4 regions of the Streptomyces sp. NPDC085944 genome follow, and region 2 is predicted to be linked to each of the others. Evidence: riboswitches for the same ligand, from Rfam matches in the RefSeq annotation. Region 2 holds a riboswitch; each other region holds the start of a gene.
The links. A riboswitch is a leader RNA that binds a small molecule or an ion and turns the genes downstream of it on or off. The one in region 2 is predicted to bind cyclic di-AMP.

Region 1 (4,189 bases), on a different contig from region 2:
GCGGTCGGCGATGGCGCGCACGTGCCCGTTGTACGTGGCGATCTTGCCCCGCAGGTGCTTGAGGACGGGCACCCCGCGGGTGTCGAACCCGGTGGTCACCAGGACGGTGCCGGCCGCGGCGGTCAGCGCGGCCACCGCCAGTTCGAACCGCTCGGCGACCTCGTCGGGGTCGGTGCCGGGCCGGATGATGTCGTTGCCGCCCGCCGCGAAGGACACCAGGTCCGGCGCGAGGGCGACGACCCCGGGGACCTGTTCCGCCACGATCTGGTCGAGGAGCCTGCCGCGCACGGCGAGGTTCGTGTACGTGAAGTCTCCCTCGGGGCGCCGGTCCGCGAGCAGTACGGCCAGCCGGTCGGCCCAGCCGACGAACGCCCCGCCGGGGCCGGGGTCGCCGACGCCCTCGGTGAAGCTGTCCCCCACCGCCACGTACGACCCGATCACTGCTCTGCTGTCACTCTTCGAATCGTCTGCCACGTCGGCCCATGATTCACCTTGGAATGTGACCTACGCGACCGTAGGCAGGGGTTGACGGTCGGTGAGAAAGGCCACGCCTAAAGTGTTCGTCAATTCCGGAATACGCCGAGGTCCGGACACGCCGAAGGCCGGACCCGGGGATCGGGGTCCGGCCTTCGGGGTGCGGAGGCCGCGCGGAGCCGGTCGTCAGACGGAGACGCCGTGCGAGCGCAGGAACGCGAGCGGGTCGATGTCCGAGCCGTAGTCCGGCGTGGTGCGGATCTCGAAGTGCAGGTGCGGGCCGGTCACGTTGCCGGTGGCGCCGGAGAGGCCGACCTGCTGTCCCGTCGTCACGGTCTGACCGGCGGAGACGGAGAGCGAGGAGAGGTGGGCGTACTGGGCGTAGTGGCCCTCGTCGAGCTTGATGACGACCTGGTTGCCGTAAGCGCCGCCCCAGCCGGCGGAGACGACGGTGCCCGCGCCGACGGCCTTCAGCGAGGTGCCGGTCGGAACGACGAAGTCGGTACCCGTGTGGTAGCCGCTGGACCACATGCTGCCGGACTGGTGGTACGGGGTGCCGACGGTGCCGCCCGCGACGGGGGAGGTGTAACCGCTGGTGGTGCCCGCGGACTGGGTGCCGGAGTCCGAGGACGCCGAGGACTCGGTGGCAGCGGTCTTCGTGGTGTCCGTCGACTTCTGGGCCGGCTTCTCGGCGGGCTTCTGCTTCTCGGCGGGCTTCTGCGACTGCGCGGAGGACGGCGCCGAGGACTTGGCGGCCTGGCCGGCGATCGAGAGCTCGAGACCCGGGTGGATCAGCGACGGGTCGGAGCCGACGGCCTCGCGGTTGTCCGCGTAGAGCTTCTTCCAGCCGCCGTCGACGTGCTGCTCGTCGGCGATCTTCGAAAGGTAGTCACCGCTCTTCACGGTGTATGTGCGGGATTCCGCGTTCTTGTCGGAGCCGTTCGCGGCGGCCTTCTTGGCCGACGCCGGAACGGACTGCACGGCCTGCTCGGAAACGGAGTGCGCGGGGGCGGCGTTGGCGGAGGCGGCACCCATCAGCGGGAGCGCGAGCGCGGCGCCACCGGTTCCGGCGACGGCGATGGTGCGGGTCAGGCGCATGGCCCTGGTACGGCGGTGCTTACCCTTCGCGGGCATGGCGAATTCCTCTCCGGCGCCTGCGAGGTGAGCTGTCGGGTGCGGGCTGGAGATGCCCGGCCGCGCCGAAGCGCGGCTTTACCCCAAGCCGTTCCGGGAACCGGAACAGGCAGTTCTACCTGTGGGTCCCCCGCTCCTGCCGTGTACGGGTGGTGGATGAGTGCGGGCTCCGGTCGGCGGCAGGATTAGGCGTCCGTCCGGATCGGTGGTGAACGTAAGGGACCAAGACGCACAGGGACAAGCGAGAGGTTCCGGCGACAGCTGTTTCTATTGATCCATTACGGGAAATCCCGGTAACCCTGCGTCGATTTCCCTCGCACCGCTTTCCCTGAATTCCCTTGAGAACGGGCCGGATTACGTGAACATGACGGGCAACGCTCGGTCACGGATATGACGCTGCTCACGCGCCCCTCACCCACCTGCCGCCATTTCAGGCCCAGTTATAACCAATCATCCAATTCGGACAGAAGGCCCTTTCCGGCCCGCAATACCCCTGCCTGAACGGCCTTCGCGCACCGGCCATGCCGTATCGTCGAATGGCGCCCGCCGGCGAGCAGCGGCGGCGGGGCGGAGTGGGAGGAGCCCCCGTGACGCAGCAGGTCCCGTCGACCGAACCCGAGCTGACCGGTGTGCGCAACTTCCGGGACGTGGGCGGACTGCCGACCGTGGACGGCCGGCGGGTACGGCAGGGGGTGCTGTTCCGCAGCGGCCACCTGGCTCATGCCACCGGGGAGGATGCCGCGTTCCTCGCCTCGCTGGGCCTGCACACGATCTTCGACTTCCGCAACGCGGCCGACCAGAAGCTCGACGGCGCGGACGTCGAGCTGCCGGGCGTGCGCAATGTGAACCTGCCGCTGAGCGATCCGGCCGACGGCGCCGAGTTCTGGAAGATGGTCCGGGACGGAGATCTCGACCAGCTGCACGGGATCCTCGGCGACGGCAAGGGCGCCCGGCGCATGGTCGCCTCCTACCGTGCGATGGTCACGGAGCGCACCTCGGAGCACTCCCGGATCCTGCACGCGCTCGCCGAGGACAGCGTCCCGGCGCTGATGCACTGCGCGGCCGGCAAGGACCGCGCGGGCCTGTCGATCGCGGTCACCCTGCTCGCCCTGGGTGTCGAGCGCGAGGCCGTCGTCGAGGACTACCTGAAGTCGAACGCCGCGCACCGCCGCTACAAGGTGCGCCGCAGCAGCACCGCCGCCTCCGCCTACTCCCCCGAGGTCATGGAACTGCTCAGCCCGCTGTTCGACGCGCGCGCCGAGTACCTGGCGGCGGCCTTCGAGACGATCGAGGAGACGTGGGGCGGAGTCGACGCCTATCTGGAGAAAGGGCTGCGGCTCGGCGCCGGGACCCGGGAGCGGCTGCGCGAGCGGATGGTGGACTGAGCCACCCGCTCGCGGACGGGCTACTTGGCGCCCACCTCGAACAGCAGGTAGAGGAAGCCGCCGAAGACGTGCCCCAGGGCGATGTAGATGACCAGGCGCACCCACAGGGCGCGCGGGAACTTGTCCTCGATGGCACTCATGGCGTCTCTCCAGGGGTCGGGCCGAGGCACAGCGCGGCCGTCGGGCTCTGCAGCAGGGTGTGGACGAAGAGCAGCTCGACCCCGTCGGGGTCCTGCGCCGCGATCCGGTGCGGGGTCATGGAGTCGAAGTGGGCACTGTCCCCGGCGGTGAGCCGGTGCTCGGTGTCCCCGAGGCGCAGCCGCAGCCGGCCCCTGAGGACGTGGAGCCACTCCTCTCCTGGGTGCACCCGCACGACGTCGCCCTGGGAGCCGTACGGCACCTCGACGCGCAGGGCCTGCATGCCCCGGCCCGGCGCTCCGGCCTGGTAATACGTCCAGCCGCCCGCGCTCGTGGCCTCCATGTCGGCGGCGCGCACGACAGCGTCCCGGTCGGCCGCGGTCTCGCCCAGCAGCTCGGCGACGGTCGTCCCGTAGATGCGGGCGAGGGCGAGCAGCATCGGCAGTGAGGGCTGGCGCTGCCCGGTCTCCAGGCGGGAGAGGTGGGCGGGTGACAGCCCTGCGGCGCGGGCCGCGGCCTCCAGGGTGAGGGCGGCCCGCCGCCGCAGCTCGCGCAGCTGCGGTGCGACGGCGGCGACCGCACCCTCGGCGGGGCCGGTCTCGGAGGAGCTCATGCCTCCATTCAGCCCGAGTGTTGCCCCGCAGGCAAATTTCTTGCCTCACAGGCAAAAAAGTCGGTCAGCGGTTGGCCACCGCCTGCTTGACCAGGGTCTTCCCGAAGTCCCACATCAGTCCACCGCCATTGTGCGCGTCCTCCATCACCTCCGTGAAGGCGTCGACGAACCGGTCGGCGTCGTCGGTGTCGATGATCAGCGGCGGGATCAGCTTGATCACCTCCAGGTGGTCGCCGGACACCTGGGTCAGGATGCGGTGCCGCTGCAGCAGCGGCACGACCACCATCTGCGCGAACAGTCCCTTCCGCGCGGCCTGCAGCATCGTCCAGCGGCTGCGCAGTTTCAGGGAGCTGGGCCGGCCGAACTCGATGCCGATCATCAGTCCGCGGCCCCGGACGTCGGCGAGCAGTTCGTAACGGTCCACCAGTGCGGCCAGCCGGGACTT
Region 2 (4,189 bases):
CGGGCGGCTCGCGCTGGTCGGGACGCGGCGGATCGAGGACGTCGTGCTGATGCGGTACCGGCCCACCGCACCCGGGACCGGCGAGCGTGTGGCCCCCGCCGACCGGTACTGGCTGGAGGTCGCCTGTGAGCTGGCCGGCCTGTGTCCGCCGTCGGAGACCGCGTTCAGCGTGGGGGCGGTCGTGGTCGCCGCCGACGGGAGCGAGCTGGCGCGCGGGTATTCGCGGGAGGGCGGCGATCCCGTGGTGCACGCCGAAGAGGCCGCGCTCGCCAAGATCGACCCCTGCGACGCACGGCTCGCGGGCGCGACCGTGTACAGCAGTCTCGAGCCCTGTGCCCGCCGGGCCTCCCGTCCCGCGCCCTGTGCCCGGCTGATCCTCGACGCCGGGGTGCGCCGGGTCGTCACGGCCTGGCGGGAGCCGGACACCTTCGTGGCGGGCGCGGACGGGAGCGGGTTGCTCGCCGCGCAGGGCGCCGCCGTCGTCGTACTGCCCGAGTACGAGGGGGCGGCCAAGGCGCCGAACCGCCATCTGGAGCGGTAGGGAACCGGCGGCGGAGACACCGATGTGCATTCCGGTCCCGGGATGACGTACAGTGGTGAACACAACGGCGCGGGGTGGAGCAGCTCGGTAGCTCGCTGGGCTCATAACCCAGAGGTCGCAGGTTCAAATCCTGTCCCCGCTACTGAAGGCCGAGGGCCGGAATCCGAAAGGGTTCCGGCCCTCGGTGCGTCTCGGCACGTACGACGGCGTCCCGCACCCCCGTGTCATCCGGTCGGCCCCTCACCGCTCGCCGCCCGCCCCCGCTCCCGGAAACCTGGACTCCTGGACGGTAAGCGGCGCACGGACGTGCGGGGTGGTGGGAGACGAGTGGTGCGGCCAGGTGACGTGGAGGACGAGGGAGCGGCCGCCAGAGCCGGTGGCCGGCTCCCCGGCGATCCCGTTCCCGACCCGGGCCTCGGGGACGAGCAGCCGCCCGCCGGGCCGCCGCCGCGCAGCCGGACCGCTTACGGGCGCGTCTTCGTGCACGCGCTTCCCGTGCTGCTGATCGTCGTCGCCATCCTGTACGACATCCTCACCCCGAGGTACTTCACCGCCGGCCCCCTCTACACGGCCGCTCCCCTGATCGCCGCCCCGCTCTACTCGCGGCGCGGCACGGCGCTCACCGGTGTCGCCGTGGTCGTCTCGGTCATCGGGCTTCAGCTGGGCAAGGGCGTCATCCACTACGTCGACTCCCTCACCGAGCTGATCACCATCGCGACGGTCGCCGTGCTCGCCGTCATCGTCAACGGCATGGTCCGGCGCAGCAGCGAGCGTCTCGTCTCCGTCCGCGAGATCGCCGCGGCCGCCCAGCGCGCCGTGCTGCCCCAACCCGCCGAGCGCATCGCGGGTTTCGAGATCGCCGTCTGCTACGAGGCCGCGCAGGCCGACGCGTTCATCGGGGGCGACCTGTACGCGGTGCAGGACTCCGCCCGCGGCGTCCGGCTCATCGTCGGCGACGTGCGCGGCAAGGGCATGGGCGCGGTCGCCGCCGTCGCCGTCGTGATCGGCGCGTTCCGGGAGGCCGCCGAGCAGGAGGCGACGCTGGAGGCCGTGGCGCAGCGGCTGGAGCGGGCGCTGGCGCGCGAGGGCACCCGGCGGGACGGACTGGACGCCTTCGAGGGCTTCACCACCGCCGTCCTCGCCGAACTCCCGCACGGTGACGGGACCGTACGCATCGTCAACCGCGGCCATCCGCCGCCCCTGCTGCTCCACGCCGACGGCACCCTGGGCGCCCTGCCCGCCCGCGAGTCGGCGCTGCCGCTCGGCATGGGCGAGCTGGGCGTCTGGCCCGACCGGGCGGAGGAGGTCGACTTCCCAGGTGGGGCCACCCTGCTGCTCTACACCGACGGGCTGACCGAAGCCCGGGACGCCGGGGGCGAGTTCTACGATCCGCTGACGCGGCTGGCCGGCCGCGTCTTCCGGCATCCGGCGACCCTGCTCGACACCCTCGCCGAGGACGTGCGCCGGCACTCCGGGGGCGGCATGGCGGACGACATGGCGCTGCTGGCCGTACGGCGCCCCCGGCACGACGACCTTGATCATTGTCACGAGTCGTGACAGTGCGACCCCCCTCCGCATAACAACTGATACACCGTCAGAAGAAAGTGGCGTGAAGGGGAATACCGAGAGCGAGTCAACTCGTCCGGATTTCAGTGGTCGTGAGGGGTGCGTCCCGGCCGTTGCCGTTAATGATCAAGTGGAACGGCTTGGAATCCGAGCCTCGCGTCTATTAACGTTCGATAACGCAGCGCGGTCGTCCCAGCCGTCACAGAAGGCGGCTCCGTGCGCACGCGCCGAATCCCGCAAGGGAACCGGGGAACCACCACATTGGGGTGAATCGGGCGCATGACGCCGTGGAAACACGTCGGCACGCACCCGTAGGAGACCTTCCTGCTCCGAACCCGTCAGCTAACCCGGTAGGCGAGAAGGAAGGAAAGGAGTACGCCCACGTGGCGTCCAACCGGCCTGCCCCCGAGGCCCCGTTCGTGCCCACCGGGCACGGCACCGACACCTTCGGCTACGACGCCCCCCGCGCCGAAGAGGGCCCCTGGGAGGAGTGGAACCCCACCGCGGAGTCCATCCGCCCCGTGCGCGGCCGGCACCGCGTCGCCAAGCAGCGCGGCGGGCTCGCCCGCAGCTCCACCGTCCTCGGCGTCGGTGTCATAGCCGCCGTCGGCGCGGGCGGCATGGCCAGCGCGCAGACCGGCAAGCCGCCGGTGTCCATCTCCATGCCGGACCTGCCGAACGTCGGCTCGCTCATGCCCGGCGGCGACGAGGAGGCGGAGCCCGAGGGTTCCGCCACCCCGCTCAGCGGCATCACCCAGGCCGTCGCCGCGGACACCGGGGCGGACGCGGGTTCCGCCGGGGCCGGCGAGTCGCTGCGGGCCCGGATCATGGCGCAGGCCGAGCAGCAGCAGGCCCAGGTCGAGACCAAGGCCGCCGCCGAAGCGCAGGCCGCCGCCGAGAAAAAGGCCGCGGAAGCCGCCGCCAAGGCGGAGAAGGAGGCCGAGGAGAAGGCCGCCGCCGCCAAGAAGAAGGCGGAGGAGGAGGCCGCGAAGAAGGCCGAGGCCGAGCGGCTCGCCGAGCTGGCCAAGCAGTTCACCCTGCCGACCTCCTCGTACACGATCTCCTCCACCTTCAACCAGGCCGGCTCCCTGTGGGCATCCGGTCACCACACCGGCCTCGACTTCGCCGCCCCCACGGGCACGCTGCTCAAGGCGGTGCACAGCGGCACCATCACGTCGGCCGGCTGGGACGGGTCGTACGGCTACAAGACCGTGCTCACCCTCGACGACGGCACCGAGCTCTGGTACGCGCACCAGTCGTCGATCAACGTCAGCGTCGGCCAGAAGGTCACCACCGGTGACGTCATCGGCCGCGTCGGCGCCACCGGCAACGTCACCGGTGCCCACCTCCACCTCGAGGTGCACACCGCCGACGGCTCCGGCATCGACCCGATGGCCTGGCTGCAGAGCAAGGGCCTCACCCCCTGAGACCGACTGAGTCGTCACGCTTCCCGCCCCGCTGAACCCCGGCGGTCCTGACGGCAACCCCCCGACGTCAGGGCTGCCGGTTCGCGGTCGTTTTGCGGGGTTTTTGCGTGCATCCGGAATGGTCCGCTCCAGTGCGGTCGTTGATCCTCCACATGACTTCTCTGCGCAAGCTCGGCTCCTCCGACCTCGAGGTCTTCCCCCTGGCCCTCGGCGGCAACGTCTTCGGCTGGACCGCCGACCAGGACACCTCCTTCGCCGTCCTCGACGCCTACACGGCGGCGGGCGGCAACTTCGTCGACACCGCCGACTCCTACTCCGCCTGGGTCGACGGCAACAGCGGCGGCGAGTCCGAGACCGTCCTCGGCAAGTGGCTCGCCTCCCGCGGCAACCGTGACGACGTCGTCCTGGCCACCAAGGTCAGCCAGCACCCCGACTACCCCGGCCTGTCCGCCGCGAACATCAAGGCCGCGGCCGACGCCTCGCTGCGCCGCCTGGGCACCGACCGGATCGACCTCTACTACACCCACTTCGACAAGCCCGAGGTGCCGGTCGAGGAGATCATCGGCGCCCTCGACGAGCTGGTGAGGGCCGGCAAGGTGCGGCACATCGCCGCCTCCAACATCTCCGCCGAGCGGCTCGCGGCGTCCCTGGAGTT
Region 3 (4,189 bases), on a different contig from region 2:
CTCACCGTGCCCGAGCCGTAGAGGTCGCCGGTGCGCAGCGAGGCACCGTTGACCGTCATGTGGGCCAACTGCTGGGCGGCCGTCCAGTACATGGTGGAGAACGGTGGCTCGGAGACGACGTGACCGTTGACGGCGACGGAGATCCGCAGGTCGTAACCGCCGGGTCCGTCCTGGTCGTCGTGCGTGTCGTCCAGGTAGGGCAGCAGCTGGTGCGTACGCTCGGGCGGTGCCACCCGGGCCCCCTCCAGAGCGTCCAGCGGCGTGATCCACGCCGACACGGACGTCGCGAAGGACTTGCCGAGGAACGGGCCGAGCGGGACGTACTCCCAGGCCTGGATGTCCCGCGCCGACCAGTCGTTGAGCAGGCAGAGCCCGAAGACGTGCTCGCGGAAGTCGCCGAGCCCCACCGGGCGGCCCAGGGCGGACGGCGTGCCCACCACGAAGCCCACCTCGGCCTCGATGTCGAGACGGACGGACGGGCCGAAGACGGGAGCGGCGTCGGCAGGGGCCTTGCGCTGCCCCGACGGGCGTACGACGTCCGTGCCGGAGACGACGACCGTGCCGGAGCGGCCGTGGTAGCCGATCGGCAGATGCTTCCAGTTCGGGGTGAGGGAGTCGGCGGCGTCGGGGCGGAAGATCCGGCCGACGTTGCGGGCGTGGTTCTCGGAGGCGTAGAAGTCGACGTAGTCGGCCACCTCGAAGGGCAGATGCAGGGTCACCGACGACAGTGGGTGGAAGAGGGGTTCGAGGACCTCGCGGTGGGAGGGCACCGTCACCCACGCCGTCAGCGCCCGCCGCACGTCCGACCAGGCCGTACGCCCGGCGGCCAGCAGCGGGTTGAGGGTGGGCCGCGCCAGCAGGGACGCGTACGGCGAGCCGAGCGCGTGGGCCGCCGCTCCCGCGTCGAGGACGTGGTCGCCGAGCCGGACACCCACCGTCGGTTCCGTCCGCTCCTGCGAGCCGGGGATCGAGAACACGCCGTACGGAAGGTTGTGCGGGCCGAAGGGGTCGCCCTCGGGGACATCGAAGGGGGGCATCGGGTGCTGCCTCGCTTTCGTGCTCGCCATGTGCGCCGTGCGCGCTGTGTGTCGTGCGGGCCACGTTACGGGTGACCCACCGGTCTTGGGCAGTGCGGCCGGAGGCGGCGTCCGGGCAGGTCGTGCCGTCGTCGACCGGTGCACGGGGCCCCGAGCCGGCCCCGGCCGAGGATGCGTCAGGTTGTGAGCACGATCGGGCGTCGGTGTGCATCGGTGGCCGGGTCCGAACGCACTCGCTACGTCCTCGTTCGGAAGCGGTCGCGGGTGAGTCGGACGGGTGCGGTGTCCGTATTCTCTGATCATGGACCGCACCGCATATTCACTCGTCGCCACCGATCTGGACGGCACGCTGCTCCGCGGCGACGACACCGTCTCCGAACGGTCGCTGGCCGCGCTGGCGCGGGTCGCCGGGGCGGGTGCGCGGCACCTGGTGGTGACGGGGCGGCCGGCCCCCCGGGCGCGCTCCCTGCTCGACCGTCTCGGCTGCACGGGGCTCGCGGTGTGCGGGCAGGGCGCCCAGGTGTACGACGCCGGCGCGCACCGCATGCTGTGGTCGGTCACCCTGGACCGGGAGCTGGCCGAGACCGCGCTCGGCAAGATCGAGGCCGAGGTGGGCCAGGTGCACGCCGCCGTCGACCAGGACGGTGTCGACGGGCTGACGCTCATCGAGCCGGGCTACCTGATGCCCCACCCCGCCCTGCCCGCGGTACGCGTCGAGCGGCGCGAGGAGTTGTGGCGCACGCCCATCACCAAGGTGCTGCTGCGCCACCCCGAGCTGACCGACGACGAGTTGGCGGCGACGGCGCGTGCGGTGGTCGGTTCCCTCGCGACGGTCACCATGTCGGGGCCCGGGACAGTCGAGCTCCAGCCGTGCGGCATCACCAAGGCGACCGGCCTGGCGCTGGCCGCCGAGCACCTGGGCCTGCGGCGGTGCCACACGATCGCCTTCGGGGACATGCCCAACGACATCCCCATGTTCCAGTGGGCGGCCCACGGCGTCGCCATGGCCGGAGCCCACCCCGAACTCAAGGCGGTGGCCGACGAGATCACCACGACGAACGAGGACGACGGCGTGGCCGTCGTCCTCGAGCGGATCTTCCCTGCGTCTTAGGAGCGCACCGCCTTGGAAGCGCACCGTATTGGGGTGCGCACCGTCTCGGGCGCGCGGTGCGGCTCAGTACGCGCTGAAGACGTTGTCCATCGAGCCGTAGCGGTCGGCCGCGTAGTTGCAGGCGGCGGTGATGTTGGCGACCGGGTCGTACGGGTTCCAGGAGGTGCCGGGCACGTGGTACGCCTGGAAGGTCGGGTCGATCACCTGGAGCAGGCCCTTGGACGGGGTGCCGTTGATGGCGTTGATGTCCCAGTTGTTGATGGCGTTCGGGTTGCCGGAGGACTCCCGCATGATGTTGCGGTAAATGCCGTCGTAGGTCCCGGGGATGCCGTGCTGGGCCATGATGTCGAGCGACTCGCGGATCCAGCCGTCGAGGTTGTTCGGGTACGTCGTCGCCGCCGTGGTGGCGGTCGTGGCGGCGGCCGGGGTGGCCGCGGAGGCGGTGGTGGCGCCGATGAGCGGCAGCGCCAGCACCGCGGCACCGGTGCCGGCCACGGCGAGCTTGCGGGCGAGGCGGCCGGTGAAGGCGTGACGGATCTGACCGTTGGCAGACATGTTGTGTCCCTCTCCTTACGCCTACGAGGTGAGCTGTCGGGTTCGGGCGGGGAGGTGCCCGGCCGCGCCCTGACGGGTACGGCTTCACCCCTAGCCGCTCCGGTGCTGACCGGTGCGGCGACTTACCTGGGTCCCCCGCTCCTGCCGGCGAGTGTGTTGGGTGGATGACTGTGCGACGGGCGGTGGCAGGATTCGGCGTCCGCCCGACAGGCCGGGAACGTATGCGAGAGCACATGTCCGGAACAAGTGCAGGAATCACCCAACGCGGCTGTTGACCTTGATCTGGGGTGTTTGTGGCTCTTGATCCTTTGCGGCTGTCAACCCTCAACTGGCTTGCGGGGCAAAGGGAGGGCACAGGTTCAGGCGAGGTTGCCCGTGGAGGGGCCCGAGTGAGCCAACTCACTGGTCTCAATAAGCACGGCAAAACGGGCATTAAACTCAATCGTGGGCCAACCGGCCTTCGCTCGGGACGGCTTCGGGTGTCGAGGGAGGGTGAGGGGGAAGCGGGGAAGGGTGGGCCTGTGGGGCGGGACCGGCGGAAGGGGGGGGTGGCGGGGCGGGGTCGGCAGGGCGGGCGTGTCGCGTCTGCGGGGCGGGCGCGCGTGTCGATCGGGTGACGTTCTCGCAGTGCGGGCCGTTGGGAGGGGTGGTGGGGTCTCGGGCGGCGGCCTCCGGCCCGCTCGCCCCCGGGGTCAGGCTCATCCTCTGGCGATATCGATCAAAATCTGCTCATATCACCTGATCAAAAACATACCGTTCATGATCTGATACCGACCGGCCTGTAGCGGTGGGCGCTAGCGGTGATCGAAACGTGACCGGATACGCTGACTCGAGTGGTGGCAGCGACCTATCGACAAACCAGGTAATCGCCAGTAGACACCAGCAGACAGGAGACCCCTCGTGACCGTCGTCGGGCCGTTCGGGCTGAGCGTGCGGGACCAGGCTCTGGAAGCCGATGTCCAGGCCGGATTGGTTGCTGTCGAGGAAGGGTTGCTTGAGGCAACCAAAAGCGAGGTGCCGTTCATCACGGAGGCCGCCCAGCACCTGGTGCGGGCCGGCGGGAAACGGTTCCGTCCGCTGCTGGTGATGCTCTCGGCCCAGTTCGGCGACCCCTACGCCCCCGGGATCGTCCCCTCGGCCGTGGTCGTGGAGCTGACCCACCTCGCCACGCTGTACCACGACGACGTGATGGACGAGGCCGCCGTGCGGCGCGGGGTGCCCAGCGCCAACACCCGCTGGGGCAACTCGGTCGCGGTCCTCACCGGCGACTTCCTCTTCGCCCGTGCCTCGCAGATCCTCGCCGACCTCGGACCCGAGGCGGTCCGCGTCCAGGCCCTCGCGTTCGAGCGGCTGGTCACCGGCCAGATCCTGGAGACGGCCGGCCCGCAGGACGGCCGCGACCCGGTCGACCACTACCTGGACGTGCTGGGCGGCAAGACGGGCTCGCTGGTGGCGGTCTCCTGCCGGTTCGGCGCGATGATGTCCG
Region 4 (4,189 bases), on a different contig from region 2:
CCAGCGCAGGGCCTCGGAGAAGGACTCCGCGCCGATCGGAGCGATCATGAACTCCTGGATGTCCACGTTGGAGTCGGCGTGCGAGCCGCCGTTCAGGATGTTCATCATCGGCACCGGCAGCAGGTGCGCGTTCGGACCGCCCAGGTAGCGGAAGAGCGGCAGGTCGCTGGCCTCGGAGGCGGCGTGGGCGACGGCGAGGGAGACGCCGAGGATGGCGTTGGCGCCGAGCGAGCCCTTGTTGTCGGTGGCGTCCAGGTCGAACATGGCCTGGTCGATCAGGCGCTGCTCGGTGGCGTCGTAGCCGACCAGCTCCGGGCCGATCTGCTCGATGACGGCCAGGACGGCCTTCTCGACACCCTTGCCGAGGTAACGGCCCGGGTCGCCGTCACGCAGTTCGATGGCCTCGAAGGCACCGGTGGAGGCGCCGGACGGAACGGCGGCACGCCCCGTGCTGCCGTCGTCGAGGCCGACCTCGACCTCGACCGTGGGGTTGCCTCGGGAGTCCAGGATTTCCCGGGCTACGACGACGTCGATGGACGGCACGAGCATCTCCTTCTTCAATGTGACGCTTCGGTGTGACGCGCGGGCCCCGCGGGACCGCGGCGGCTCTGCGGGACCGAGCCTAACCGGCTCCGGGCGATCGGCCAGCCGATCGCCCACCCGCTGGACAGAACCGAGAGTAAATTGTTTCCGAACGAAACAAAGGCGGAATGTGAAAATCCCGCCCCGGTGCGTACGGGGGAACACGCACCGGGGCGGGAGTCGCGGGGGCCGCCGCTCCTTACTTCAGGTGCAGCTGCTGGCCCGGGTAGATCAGGTCGGCGTCGTCGACGATGTCGTCGTTCAGCTTGAACAGCTTCTGCCAGCCACCCTTGACGTCGTGGTCCGCGGCGATCGAGCTGAGGGTGTCGCCCTTGACGACCTTGTACTCGCCGTCGCCCTTCTCGACCTTCTTGCCGGTCGGGGTGGTGACGGTCTTCTTGGCGGGCTTCTCGGCCTTCGGCTCGGCGGCCGGACGCTCGGAGGAGCGGGAGGCCTTCTGCTCGGTGGAGCGCTCGGCGGTGGAGCCGCCGCTCTGGCTCTGCGAGCTCTCGGAGCTGCCGGAGCCGCTGTCCTGCGAACCGCCGCCGGTGTACGCGGCGCCCGACAGGCCGGTGCCGCAGACCGGCCAGGCACCCTTGCCCTGGCCCGCGAGGACCTTCTCGGCGATCTCGATCTGCTGGGCCTTGCTCGCCCGGTCGGCGGTGGAGGCGTACTGCGTACCGCCGTAGGCGGCCCAGGTGGAGGCGGAGAACTGCAGACCGCCGTAGTAACCGTTGCCGGTGTTGATGGACCAGTTGCCGCCGGACTCGCACTGGGCGACGGCGTCCCACTCGGACGCGGTGGCGGCGGAGGCGTTGCCGGCCGCCATCAGCGGGGCGGCGACGGCGGCACCGGTCACGCCGGCGACGGCGATGACACGGGTGGCCTTGGACGGACGACGGTGCTTGCCCTTGCCGGAAAACAGCATGGTTGATCCCCTCACCGACGCCTGCGAGGTGAGCTGTCGGGTTCGGGCCGGTTGAGTTGCCCGGCCGGGTTCCTCACGGAACTCGGCTTCACCCCTAGCCGCTCCGGCTCAACTGCCCGGTGCGGCACTTACCTTGGGTCCCCCGCTCCTGCCTGCGGCGCTTGACGCGACGACTGTTCCCGTACGGCCGCTGGCAGGATTCGGCGTTGCGGCTGTCGGGGCCCGCGGTGGCGAGCGGTCATGACCGTAGACACGTGCTCCGCGGATTTTCAAAGACGATCACGGCTTCTGAGACCTATCTCTCACGAGATCCAAAAGGGACATACGGTCTCTAACCGTGACGCGAACTCCCCCTACTTTTCGCCCGATTCGCCCGTGACCGTGAGCGTCTGACCGGGGAGGATGTGGTCCGGGTCGGCGCCGACGACGGTCTCGTTCTCGGCGTAGAGCGCACGCCACCCGCCGTCGAGGTCAAGGGAGTCGGCGATGGCCCAGAGGTTGTCGCCGGAGCGGACGGTGTACGAGCCGTCCTCGACCTCTCGCGGTCCACCGTCGCGCGAGGCGTGCCGTCCCGCCGCCTCGCCCCCGCGAGCCTCGTCCGCGGCGGCCTCGTCCGCGCTGTCGCCACGGTGCCGGCCGGAGCCGGACGAGCCCTCGGCGCCCTGCCGTTCGGCCACGACGCCGGAGTCGGATTCGGTGGATGTGTCCGACTTGATGGAGGAACCCTCGTCACTTGACGAGCCCTCGGAGGAGGTGTCGGACGACGGGGAAGAAGAGGGCGAAGGGGACGAAGAGGGCGCCCCGGACGTCGATTCGGTAGCCCCGCCCGCGTCGGCCGAGTCGGCCCTTCCGGACGACCGCGAGGACTCGGACGACCTGGACGACTCGGGCGACTGCGACGACTCGGGCGCTTCGGTGGTCGTGGGAGCGGCCGACGACTCGGAACCGTCCGTCTTCCCCGAGGCGTCCGAACCCTCCGACACCCCGTCACCGGACGCGTCCGAGCCGCTCGTGGCGCCCGAGTCGTCGCCGAGGCCGGCGAGGAGGCCGCAGGTCGGCCAGGCGGCGATGCCCTGGTCCGCGTGCATCTTCTCGGCGATCCGTATCTGCTGGGAGCGGCTGGCCTGGTCGGCACTGGGCGCGTAGTCGAGGCCGCCGTACCGCTCCCAGGCGTCCTGGGACAGCTGCAGGCCGCCGTAGTACCCGTTGCCGCTGTTCTGGCTCCAGGCACCGCCGGTCTCGCACTCGGCCACCTGGTCCCAGGTCCCCGAGCCGGCCGCGTGGGCCCCGGTGGCGCCGAGCAGCGGGATCGCGATGGCGGAGCCGGTCACTCCGGCGGCGACGACCAGGGCGGGAGCCTGGCGGGGGCGACGGTGACGACCGTTCCCGGAGAGCATGCGACGACCTTTCACGAGACGACGGGGACCACGCGGCGGATGACGCTCGACACCACGTTGATCCGTGAACGTATAGGGAGATCATCACTAGTCACAAGTTCATGCCGCGCAGATCACGTGAAGATCACAGAGTTGAGCGCGTGTCACGTTTGAACGACTCGGACGCGATGGTCCCCGTGACTTCGAATGGCGGCGCTTGCGGTTCGCACCGCACCGGCGTGGCCACCCCGCGCCGGTTCAGCTCTTCCATGAGTACAGGCCAGAAGCCTGTTCTGAACCAGGAGTTCTGCCGTTCTTCGGCGAGCTGCCACGGCCCGTACCCCTCGGGGAACTCGTCCCGGAGACAGCCTGTACGCAGCCGGTGCAGAGCACCGTTCAACTGCGTACGGGTGTCGACGGTTCCGCGAGCGAACTGGCGGCGCGCGAAGCAGGAGACCATGAGTTCTTCGACAACTGGCCATTCCGACTCCGCCACGGTGACGGGAACCGGTGTGCCGGTGCGCTCATGCCACTCCGTCACCTTGCACTTGACCCCGGAACGCCTCCTCACCGCTCCGAGCGGCTTCACCTCGATGTCCAAGAGATCGATCAGCAGTCTCATCCCGGCTGTTTCTGCCTGGTGTGGAGACTGCGCAGACAAACTGAGAAATCTCTCCTTGTCGTCCATGTCCTGACGAGTCGGTTCTCCTCTGTCGGCCCGGGAACTGGGAGCATCCGCTCCCGTTACGGTCGTACCGTGAATGTTCCGAGCGCCGCCCCCGAACTCTTCACCTGGGAGTTCGCCACCGACCCCTATCCGGCTTACGCCTGGCTGCGTGAGCACTCCCCCGTCCACTGGACGAAACTGCCCAGCGGAGTCGAGGCATGGCTGGTGACCCGATACGGCGACGCGCGTGAGGCTCTCGCCGACGGTCGACTGTCCAAGAACCCCGAGCATCACGCCGAGGACGCCGGCGGGAAGAGCAAGACCGGGATTCCCGGTGAGCGCAGCGCCAACCTCATGACCCATCTGCTCAACATCGACCCCCCGGACCACACGCGTCTGCGCCGCCTCGTCTCCAAGGCCTTCACTCCACGACGCATCGCGGAATTTGCCCCTCGGGTACAGCAGTTGGCGGACGGCCTCATCGACGATTTCGCCTCCCGGGGCGAGGCGGACCTCATCCACGACTTCGCCTTCCCTCTGCCCATCTACGCGATCTGCGACCTGTTGGGTGTCCCTCGGGAGGATCAGAACGATCTCCGGGACTGGGCAGGCATGATGATCCGCCACGGCGGAGGA

Region 1: it holds a riboswitch for cyclic di-AMP, as region 2 does, so the genes downstream of both, AB0P07_RS10250 (LysM peptidoglycan-binding domain-containing M23 family metallopeptidase) here and AB0P07_RS30695 (M23 family metallopeptidase) in region 2, are expected to answer to the same signal.
Region 3: it holds a riboswitch for cyclic di-AMP, as region 2 does, so the genes downstream of both, AB0P07_RS00785 (transglycosylase SLT domain-containing protein) here and AB0P07_RS30695 (M23 family metallopeptidase) in region 2, are expected to answer to the same signal.
Region 4: it holds a riboswitch for cyclic di-AMP, as region 2 does, so the genes downstream of both, rpfA (resuscitation-promoting factor protein RpfA) here and AB0P07_RS30695 (M23 family metallopeptidase) in region 2, are expected to answer to the same signal.

What each region holds. Positions count from the first base shown of each region.
Region 1 is NZ_JBFBJX010000004.1:357,796-361,984, reverse strand. Features, by position in the region: gene AB0P07_RS10255 (SGNH/GDSL hydrolase family protein) at 1-441, opposite strand, end outside; gene AB0P07_RS10250 (LysM peptidoglycan-binding domain-containing M23 family metallopeptidase) at 661-1,608, opposite strand; cyclic di-AMP (ydaO/yuaA leader) riboswitch at 1,613-1,770, opposite strand; gene AB0P07_RS10245 (tyrosine-protein phosphatase) at 2,196-2,993, shown strand; gene AB0P07_RS10240 (DUF6126 family protein) at 3,014-3,133, opposite strand; gene AB0P07_RS10235 (XRE family transcriptional regulator) at 3,130-3,744, opposite strand; gene AB0P07_RS10230 (aspartate aminotransferase family protein) at 3,809-4,189, opposite strand, start outside.
Region 2 is NZ_JBFBJX010000020.1:22,610-26,798, reverse strand. Features, by position in the region: gene AB0P07_RS30710 (dihydrofolate reductase family protein) at 1-541, shown strand, start outside; tRNA gene AB0P07_RS30705 (tRNA-Met) at 610-683, shown strand; gene AB0P07_RS30700 (PP2C family protein-serine/threonine phosphatase) at 887-2,098, shown strand; cyclic di-AMP (ydaO/yuaA leader) riboswitch at 2,323-2,479, shown strand; gene AB0P07_RS30695 (M23 family metallopeptidase) at 2,491-3,534, shown strand; gene AB0P07_RS30690 (aldo/keto reductase) at 3,687-4,189, shown strand, end outside.
Region 3 is NZ_JBFBJX010000001.1:159,646-163,834, forward strand. Features, by position in the region: gene fahA (fumarylacetoacetase) at 1-1,037, opposite strand, end outside; gene AB0P07_RS00780 (HAD family hydrolase) at 1,339-2,148, shown strand; gene AB0P07_RS00785 (transglycosylase SLT domain-containing protein) at 2,212-2,703, opposite strand; cyclic di-AMP (ydaO/yuaA leader) riboswitch at 2,708-2,863, opposite strand; gene AB0P07_RS00790 (polyprenyl synthetase family protein) at 3,604-4,189, shown strand, end outside.
Region 4 is NZ_JBFBJX010000019.1:46,087-50,275, reverse strand. Features, by position in the region: gene eno (phosphopyruvate hydratase) at 1-543, opposite strand, end outside; gene rpfA (resuscitation-promoting factor protein RpfA) at 782-1,510, opposite strand; cyclic di-AMP (ydaO/yuaA leader) riboswitch at 1,514-1,680, opposite strand; gene AB0P07_RS30225 (transglycosylase family protein) at 1,864-2,907, opposite strand; gene AB0P07_RS30220 (transposase) at 3,032-3,574, opposite strand; gene AB0P07_RS30215 (cytochrome P450) at 3,644-4,189, shown strand, end outside.